3 linked regions of the Azoarcus sp. KH32C genome follow. The protein of the gene in region 3 interacts with the protein of the main gene of each other region in a pairwise test. Links are inferred from orthologs where the notes say so. Each region holds a gene or a part of one and is shown on either strand. Other genes may lie near its edges.

Region 1 (3,135 bases), 1.5 Mb from region 3 along the record:
CGGCGAAGGGCGGGCGGCGTATGAGCTCGGAGGCGATCTGCTCGATCTCGTCGCCGTCGAACTGTTGGCCGGCTTCTTCCGCACCACGCGCGAGCCCAGCGGCCTGCGCGAATTCATCGAGCGCGCCCGCCGCTGCGGCACGATCGGGGCTGCGCTCGCCGACCTGATCGAGATGGGGTCCTCGACGCCGGAAGGCGAAGCGGTGCCACTGCTGCCGGCACTCGCTGCCGGGGCCTGGGCGGCCGAACTCGGCGGCATCCCGTCCGCCGATTTCTGCGCGGCGCCGATGCTGTTCGGCCGCGCCCACGAGACGGGCGTGCTCGCGCGCCACGCGGATTCGATGATGGTGAGCAATCTTCTGACTCAGCGCCACCGCATCGCGGCGCGCCTCTTCGCGCGCGTCGTCGATCTCTCCGACTGCGCCAGCCGCCTGCGCCATCCGCTCGCGAGCGACATGCCCAAGCTCGTCGATGCCGCGCCGATGGGCGACGGCGCCGGCCTCGCATGCGTCGAAACCGCGCGTGGGATGCTGATGCACGCCGTGCGTCTCGACGGCGACCGCATTGCCGAATACGCGATCGTCGCGCCGACCGAATGGAATTTCCATGCGCAGGGCGCATTCGTCTGCGAAGCCACGGGCTGGGACGCGCCGTCGGACGAGGCCGCGATGCTGCGCCTGAAGGCGCTCGCGCTGTCGCTCGATCCGTGCATCGAGTACGACATCGCGATCGAGGACGTATCGGATGCATGAGATGTCGCTTGCGGAGAGCATCCGCGGCATCGTCGAGGAGACCGCGCGGGCGCAGGGCTGCACGCGCGTGAAGACGGTCGTGCTGGAGATCGGCGAACTGTCGTCGGTCGAGGTCGAGGCGCTGCGCTTCTGTCTCGACGTGGTGTTGCGCGACACGCTGGCGGAGGGCGCGGCGGTCGAGGTCGAGAGCGTGCCCGGCGTCGGCTGGTGCCTCGCCTGCGATCGCAGCGTGCCGCTCGCGCAGCGTTACGACCCCTGTCCGCACTGCGGCGGCTACCAGGTGCGTCCCACCGGCGGGACCGTGATGCGGGTCAAGGAAATCGAAGTCGATTGAAGGGATGATGCGGCTTCAGGTGGTCGCAGTCGGATTGGAGCAGGGTGATGTGTACGGTGTGCGGTTGCGGGGCGGGTGAAGTGAATATCGGCGGGGCAGGGCATTCGAAGCCCGCGCGCCCGAAGGAAGGCACGACGCGCGCGTGGAAGCCCGCGGCTCCCGCGCATGAGCACACGCACGACGGGCAGCCGTCCGCCCGGGACGCGAGCCACATCCATTCCGATCAGCACCACCTGCATTTCGGCGCCGGCCCCGCGCACGCTCACGCCCCTGGCCTGTCGCAGTCGCAGATGGTGAAGATCGAGCGCGACATCCTCGGCAAGAACGACGCCTGTGCCGACGCCAACCGCCGCCAGCTCGCCGCGCGCGGCATCTTCGCGCTGAACCTCGTTTCCAGCCCCGGCTCGGGCAAGACCACGCTGCTCGTGCGCACGCTCACGGAACTTGCGGGACGCGTGTCGGCGGCGGTGGTCGAGGGCGACCAGCAGACCGAGTTCGACGCGGAACGCATCCGCGCGACCGGCGTGCCGGCGCTGCAGATCAACACCGGCAAGGGCTGCCACCTCGACGCGGACATGGTTGGGCGCGCACTCGCGCAGATGCAGCTCGCCGACGACAGCCTGCTCTTGATCGAGAACGTCGGCAACCTCGTGTGCCCGGCTGCCTTCGATCTCGGCGAGGCGCACAAGGTCGCGATCCTGTCGGTCACCGAGGGCGAGGACAAGCCGCTGAAATACCCGGACATGTTCGCCGCGGCCGACCTGATGCTGCTCAACAAGGTCGACCTGCTGCCGCATCTCACCTTCGACGTCGAACGCGCGATCGGCTACGCGCGGCGGGTCAATCCGGCCATCGAGGTGATTCGTACGTCGTCGACGAGCGGCGAGGGCATCGCCGACTGGCTCGCCTGGCTCGAGCGCGGCATGGCGAAGGCGCGCGCGGCGCGCAGCACAACCGTGCAACCGGCCTGAGTCCGGACATGAATTCGAACCTCGCCTCGCCGGGCGCGGCTCCGCTCGCGCCGCCGTCAATCCCGCTCACCTTGCACGGCCCCGCGGTGCTGGCCTTCGGCGCCTATTTCAAGAACGCGTTGTGCCTTGCGCAGGACGGCGCAGCGCAAATGAGCGCCACGGTCGGCGATCTCGATACGCCGGATGCCTGCCGCGAGATGGATGCCTGGAGCCACGTGTTGCTGTCGCAGGGCGCTCCCGCCGCGATCGCGCACGACCTGCATCCGGACTTCCATTCGAGCCGCAGCGCCTGCGCCCTTGCGACGCGCCTCGGCGTGCCTGCGATCGCGGTGCAGCACCACCACGCGCATGTTGCCGCGGTGCTGGCGGAGAATGGACACCCCGGCCCGGCGCTGGGCCTCGCGCTCGATGGCGTGGGCTTGGGTACCGACGGCACGGCCTGGGGCGGCGAACTGCTGCAAGTCGATGGCGCGCACTTCGAGCGCCTCGGTCATCTCGCGCCCCTGCCGCTGGCGGGCGGTGACCGCGCGGCGCGCGAGCCGTGGCGGATGGCTGGGGCGGTGCTCCATCTGGCCGGCCGCGCCGACGAGATCGCGACGCGCTTCGCGGCCCAGCCTGCGGCGGCCATGCTTGGGAACCTGCTCACGCGCGACACCTTGTGCCCGCCGACCTCCAGCCTCGGCCGCGCCTTCGACGCTGCCGCGGGGCTGCTCGGACTGTGCCCTGTGATGCGTGTCGAGGCCGAGGCGGCGATCGCGCTGGAGCGCGCCGCGACCGACTACCTTGAACGAGTTGGTGACGTGACGCCCGAGCCCGAGGGTTGGACGATCGACGGGGCAGGGCGCCTGAGCCTGCTGCCGATCCTCACGTCCCTTGCCGACGAAACCGATGCCGCGCAGGGTGCTTCCCGTTTCCACGTGACGCTCACCGCGGCACTCGTCGCCTGGGTCGGGCAGGCCGTCGAACGCACCGGCTTGACGGTCGTCGCGCTCTCCGGCGGCTGTCTGCACAACCGCATCCTGTCGCAACGCCTCGGCGCGGCGTTGCGCGAACACGGCCTGACCGTCCTCGAAGCGCAG
Region 2 (3,119 bases), 1.1 Mb from region 3 along the record:
ACGTCGCGCTGTACGCCGTGCTGCGCGTCAAGGTACTCGCCGACGGCGCGCTCGAAAGCGGACTGCCGGGGCGCATGATGATCGGCTTCGGCCTGCTTACCGTCGTCGTCGCGGCCTTCTTCCTGTCGCGCCAGCGCGATGTCAAGCGCATGTTCGCGTACTCGTCGATCGAGCACATGGGCCTGATGACCTTCGCCTTCGGCCTCGGCGGCCCGATCGCGAACTTCGCCGGGCTGCTGCACATGACCGTGCATGCGCTCGTCAAGTCCGCGATCTTCTTCGCCGTCGGCCACGCCGCGCAAAAGGCCGGATCGCAGGCGATGGAGGACATCCGCGGCCTGCTCAAGGTGAGCCCCACCGTGGGCTGGGGCCTGATGCTCGGATCGCTCGCGATCCTCGGCATGCCGCCCTTCGGCGTCTTCGCAAGCGAGTTCCTGATCCTGACGACCGCGATGCGCGAGCTCCCGTGGGCGACGCCGCTCCTCCTGATCGCGCTCGGCGTCGCCTTCGCCGCAATCTTCAGCCGCGTGCAGCCGATGGTCTTCGGCGAAACCGCGCTGCGTCCACTCGCCCACCCGCCCGCGCTGCTGCCGGTGTTCATCCACCTGGGACTCGCGCTGATGCTCGGCCTCTACATTCCGCCGTATCTCGATGGCTGGTATCGGCAGGCGGCCCGGATGATCGGAGGCTAACGATGAACTTCTTCGAACTCGATTGCCGCTTCGAACGCATCGCCGCACCGCTGCCTATGTATTGCGCCGACGTCGACGCGGCGCAGTGGAGCGCGCTCGCACTGGCCGTTGCCGAGGAAAAGGGCCGGCTCGTGAGCCTGTGGGGCAGCGACGAGCGCGCCACGGGCGACGGCTTCACGGTGTCCGCGGCGTATGCGACCGCGGACGGCCTGCTGTGGGCGAAGCTCGGCCTCGATCCCGCACGCCCGACCTACCCCGACATCGCCCGCCTCTTCGCGCCCGCGATCCGCATGCAGCGCGCCGCGCGCGACCTCGTCGGCATCGAGCCCGAAGACGCCGACGACATGCGCCCCTGGCTGCGTCACGGCGCGTGGCCGGCGGACTACTTTCCACTGCGCTTCGAGAGCACGGGCGAGGAACGCTTCGAGCCACAGGCCGACGCCTACGCGTTCGTCCCCGTCGAAGGCGACGGAGTGCATGAGATTCCGGTCGGCCCGGTGCACGCCGGCATCATCGAGCCCGGCCACTTCCGTTTTTCGGTCGTCGGCGAGAAGGTGCTACGCCTCGAACAACGCCTCGGCTACAAGCACAAGGGCATCGAGCGGCGCTTCATGGGCATGGACCTCGACGAGGGCGCCCGCCTCGCCGGCCGCGTGTCGGGCGACAGCACAGTTGCCTACGCGTGGGCGTACGCGATGGCCGCCGAATCGCTCGCCGGTGCGACAGTGCCCGATCGCGCGGCCTGGTTGCGCGCGCTGCTGCTCGAACGCGAACGCGTCGCAAACCATCTCGGCGACCTTGGCGCGCTCGGCAACGACGCCGCGTTCGGCTTCGCGCTCACCCAATTCTCGCGACTGCGCGAAGACTGGCTGCGCGCGAACCGCGATTGCTTCGGCCACCGCCTGCTGATGGACTGCATCCGCCCCGGCGGCGTCGCACGCGATCTCGATGCCGCCGCCAGCGCACGGCTGCGCAAGCAGGTCATCGACATCGGCCGCGAAGTCGCCGAACTGAAGGACATCTTCGACGAGCACGCCGGCCTGCAGGACCGTTTCGTCACCACCGGCCGCGTCACGGCGGAGCTCGCGACAAGACTCGGCCTCACCGGGCTTGCCGGCCGCGCGAGCGGGCTTCCCTCGGACCTGCGCGCCGACTTCCCCTGGCCTCCGTACGACCGACTGGCCGTCACCGCCAGCACCCAGCGCAACGGCGACGTCGCGGCCCGCGTCGCCATCCGCTTCGACGAATGTTTCGCCTCGCTGCGGCTCATCGATGCACTGGTCGCCGATCTGCCCTCCGGGCCGATCCACGAGCCGGTTGCCGCAAGGCCCGAAGGCATCGGCGCCGGCTGGGTCGAAGGCTGGCGCGGCGAGGTCTTCGTCGCGCTCGAAACCAGCCCACAGGGGCGCATCGCACGCTGCCACTGTCACGATCCGTCGTGGCAGAACTGGCCCGTCCTCGAACACGCCATCATCGGCAACATCGTCCCGGACTTCCCGCTGATCAACAAATCCTTCAACCTCAGCTATTCAGGGCAGGATCTGTGATGTGGCACATCCTCAAATACGTCGCCCGCCGCGGCCGCGTCTCCGAGCCGCCCCCCGAACCAGCCGCAGGAGCGGGCCAGCCGGCGCATGAAATCCACGACGAGATCCTCGCGATCCTCGGCCGCGCGCTCGCGATCCGCGAAGTCGATGCCGGCTCGTGCAACGGCTGCGAGCTCGAGATCAACGCGCTGAACAACCCCTACTACAACATCGAAGGCCTCGGCATCCGCTTCGTCGCGAGCCCCCGCCACGCCGACATGCTGCTCGTGACCGGCCCCGTCACGCGCAACATGGAAGTGGCGCTGCGACGCACCTACGACGCAACGCCCGCCCCGAAGCTCGTCGTCGCCGTCGGCGAATGCGCCTGCACCGGTGGCATCTTCGGCGAGAGCTACGCGAGCTGCGGCCGCGTCTCGAACGTCATCCCGGTCGACGTCACCGTCCCCGGGTGCCCGCCGGCGCCCACCGATATCCTTGCAGGCATTCTCGCGGCACTCCGCGGCCACCCCGCCGACTCGACATCCAGCCCCCCGGCCGCCGACCCCACCCCCGAGGCCAACTAGTCCCCCGAGCCCCTCTTTGCTTGAACTCGACCGGACTGAAACCATCGAACCGGTTGCCCGATGCCGGTTTTCAAGGCGTCTCATGGTCCACGCATCCCAAAATGCCTCCGAGCCGACTTGTTCTCCTGTCTGACGCTGGCCACGCTAGCCGCGAATTCCCGGTATCTTTCGCGCCGACGAGAGTTGCGTCGTGATCGACCCGTCCGCCGAAAGAATCACCCGCCGCGTCATCGTCGGATTCCTGCTGGGGGGGCTGCTGGTACTCGGCTACACGGTCCTGCATCTCTTCATCGTACCGGTGGCGTGGGCGATCATCA
Region 3 (2,979 bases):
TGAGCGGGTCGGAACGCGTATCGACGACAATCGGCTGAAAGTCGGGATTCGCCGGTAAGAGGCTGATGATCGGCCCGTTCCGGGTGAAGGTCTTGACGGTCACGTCGTCATTGACGCGAGCAACGACGATCTGGCCGTTCCGCGCCTCGGGGCTGCGATGAACCGCCAGCAAATCTCCATCGAGAATGCCCGCGTCGCGCATGCTCATGCCCCGCACGCGCAGCAGGTAGTCGGCGCGCGGGGAAAACAGCGCGGGATCGACCTGGTGGCGGCCTTCGACGTGCTCCACCGCGAGAATGGGGCTACCTGCCGCGACTCGACCGATCAGTGGCAGGCCGAGGCCTTCGGCCAGACGGATACCGCGGGCGCGTCCTTCCTCGAGCAGGATCGCCCCTTTGGCCGCGAGGGCGCGAAGATGACTCTCCGCCGCGTTCGGGGAACGAAAGCCGAATGCCGTACACACCTCGGCGCGAGTCGGCGGACGGCCCTCCGATTCGACCGTCTGGCGAATGAATTCAAGGATTTCGGACTGGCGGGCGGTGAGCCCTGGGTCGTGGCTCATCATCATTTCTCCATTTTTACCTGTATTTTTAAACAGTTGCTCTCAATTGGCAAGCCCGAAAATGAGTTCGAAACGGTATGGCGCAAGAACTGTGACGCGAGTAGAGTTCGCTTCGTGTCTCGGCTAGAATCCAACGCACGTCAGGGAGATCACATGCTGCAGATCGGTGACATTGCTCCAGCGTTTTCATTGCCTGATGCGGACATGGAAACGTTCGACTTGGCCGCCGAGCGCGGCAAGCATCATGTGGTCCTCTACTTTTACCCCCGCGACAATACGCCGGGATGCACCTTGCAGGCCGCCGACTTCAGTGATCATGAAGAAGAGTTCGCCCGCCACGATTGCATCGTGATCGGTGTTAGTCCCGACGATTGCCTGACCCACGCCGAGTTTCGTGATCAGCACGGGTTGTCCGTACGTCTCCTTTCGGACGTCGAGACGGAGGTCTGCCGGCTCTATGATGTCTGGCAGCCCAAGGAAGTCGATGGTGTGAAGAAGATGGGCGTGATGCGGACAACCTTCGTCATCGACAAGGAAGGAACAATCCGCCACGCGCTCCGCGACGTTGCGCCCCGCGGCCATGTGGCCGGGGTCTTCGAATTGGTCAGGAATCTGGAAGCAGAGAATAGAAATGGAAATCGTCAAGAACACCGTCGTAACGCTTAAATATACGGTCCTCGATCCCGATGGCAACACGATCGACGACGGTCATCAACCGCTCGTTTACCTCCACGGCGGTTACGACGGCATCTTCCCGATGCTGGAAGAGGCGCTGCACGGCAAGAAAGTCGGCGATCAGCTGAAGGTCAAGCTTCAGCCCGAAGATGCATTCGGGGACTACGATGAAGAACTGGTGCTGGTCGAGGATGTCAGTCAGTTCCCGGAGAACATCGAAGTGGGCATGTCGTTTGAGCGCGTGACCGACGACGGCGAAGAAGACATGCTCTATCGCATCACCGATATCGCCGACGGCAAGGTTGTCGTCGACGGCAACCATCCTCTGGCTGGTACCGCGCTGGTCTTCGACATTACCGTCACGGAAGTGCGCAAGGCAACGGCCGAAGAACTGTCGCACGGCCACGTGCACGGTGCTGGCGGACATCATCACTGATCGGTCCGATCGATCGGTGAACGGGGCCGCGCAAGCGGCCCTTTTTTTGACCTATTCCTCCTCGTGCCCATGACCGCTCTATCAGCGTCCGCTCCTTCCGCAACCGCAGATCGTCAAGCTGCCGGAACGGTCCTTGTCGAAGTCGAGGAGCTTCGGGTCAGGATCGGGGCAGGGGACTTGCCGGTCCGTCCCGTCGACGGCGTCGGATTTTCGATCGCAGCAGGCGAAACCTTCGCCTTGCTTGGAGAGTCGGGCTGCGGCAAGTCGATGACGGCCCTCGCGCTTCTCAGGCTTCTTCCCGACGGCGGCCGGGTGGACGGGGGACGGGTCCGGTTTGGCGGCGTCGAGTTGCTGGCGCAAACCGAGGCGCAGATGCGTGACGTGCGCGGCAGGCGAATCGGGATGATCTTCCAGGAGCCGTCGACAAGCCTCAATCCTGTGATGACTGTGATGGCCCAGATCGGCGAAGTGCTGGACCGCCATCGCGGCCTGCACGGAGCCGCGGCCAGGCTCGAGGCGCTCCGCCTGCTGGAATCGGTCGGGATTCCAGACGCGGAACGGCGCCTCGACGATTACCCATTTCAGTTTTCCGGCGGCATGAAGCAGCGGGTGATGATTGCGATGGCGCTCGCAGGCGAGCCGGAACTCCTGATCGCCGATGAACCGACGACGGCGTTGGACGTGACGATCCAGGCGCAGGTGCTCGATCTGCTTGCGAAGCTCCAGGCGGAGCGCGGCATGGGGATGCTCCTGATCACGCACGATCTTGGTGTCGTCGCAAAAATGGCGCATCGCATCGGTGTCATGTACGCGGGCGAACTCGTTGAGACCGCGAGTCGTTCGGACTTCTTTCGGCGTCCGCTTCATCCCTATTCGCGGAAGCTGTTCGCCGCACTGCCGACCGAAGGACAACGTGGCCACCGGCTGTCGGCCCTGCCTGGTCACGTTCCGCCACTCGACCGTGGATTTGTCGGATGTCGATTCGCGGACCGCTGCCCCCAGGTATTCGAGCGCTGCCATGGTGAAGCTCCGGCCTGGCACCAGCTTGAAGCGCAGGAGGTGCGTTGCCATCTCTACGAGCCAGGTTCGGAACGTGACGCGGACGTACCGACGGGGGCATCCTCCGCACGCTTCGACGAGGCCGCTTCCGGCTCACGTCCCGTGCTCGACGTGCGTCAGCTGAAGGTCCACTTTCCCGTGCGCAAGGGCTTGTTGAAACGCGAGGTTGCGAGCATCAAGGCCGTGGATGGGATCAGTCTGCAAGTGATGCCCGGGCGTACGCTGGCACTCGTGGGGGAGTCGGGTT

Evidence for each region.
Region 1: the proteins of AZKH_RS12010 (region 3) and hypB interact in binary tests that used the Escherichia coli proteins (3 or more experiments, as listed by UniProt). The link is inferred for Azoarcus sp. KH32C from one-to-one orthologs.
Region 2: the proteins of AZKH_RS12010 (region 3) and AZKH_RS07295 interact in binary tests that used the Escherichia coli proteins (3 or more experiments, as listed by UniProt). The link is inferred for Azoarcus sp. KH32C from one-to-one orthologs.

Annotation. Positions count from the first base shown.
Region 1 is NC_020516.1:4,211,965-4,215,099, reverse strand. What follows is about bases 113-3,094. They hold hypB (hydrogenase nickel incorporation protein HypB), read left to right. Parts: upstream 113-1,132; coding sequence 1,133-2,056; downstream 2,057-3,094. Other genes in these bases: AZKH_RS18800 (hypothetical protein), read left to right, coding at 2,065-3,094; hypA (hydrogenase maturation nickel metallochaperone HypA), read left to right, coding at 744-1,085; AZKH_RS18815 (nickel-dependent hydrogenase large subunit), read left to right, coding at 113-751. In the rest of the region: more of AZKH_RS18815, read left to right, coding at 1-112; more of AZKH_RS18800, read left to right, coding at 3,095-3,135. UniProt on the Escherichia coli protein: Involved in the maturation of [NiFe] hydrogenases. Required for nickel insertion into the metal center of the hydrogenase. Exhibits a low intrinsic GTPase activity, which is essential for nickel insertion.
Region 2 is NC_020516.1:1,650,389-1,653,507, reverse strand. Bases 1-2,966 are described here. They hold AZKH_RS07295 (Ni,Fe-hydrogenase III large subunit), read left to right. Parts: upstream 1-694; coding sequence 695-2,239; downstream 2,240-2,966. Other genes in these bases: AZKH_RS07290 (NADH-quinone oxidoreductase subunit B family protein), read left to right, coding at 2,239-2,802; AZKH_RS07300 (hydrogenase 4 subunit F), read left to right, coding at 1-692. In the rest of the region: AZKH_RS07285 (AI-2E family transporter), read left to right, coding at 2,993-3,119.
Region 3 is NC_020516.1:2,746,410-2,749,388, forward strand. What follows is about bases 108-2,933. They hold AZKH_RS12010 (peptidylprolyl isomerase), read left to right. Parts: upstream 108-1,193; coding sequence 1,194-1,673; downstream 1,674-2,933. Other genes in these bases: lexA (transcriptional repressor LexA), read right to left, coding at 108-565; AZKH_RS26905 (peroxiredoxin), read left to right, coding at 716-1,228; AZKH_RS12015 (dipeptide ABC transporter ATP-binding protein), read left to right, coding at 1,743-2,933. In the rest of the region: more of lexA, read right to left, coding at 1-107; more of AZKH_RS12015, read left to right, coding at 2,934-2,979. UniProt on the Escherichia coli protein: Folding helper with both chaperone and peptidyl-prolyl cis-trans isomerase (PPIase) activities. Chaperone activity prevents aggregation of unfolded or partially folded proteins and promotes their correct folding.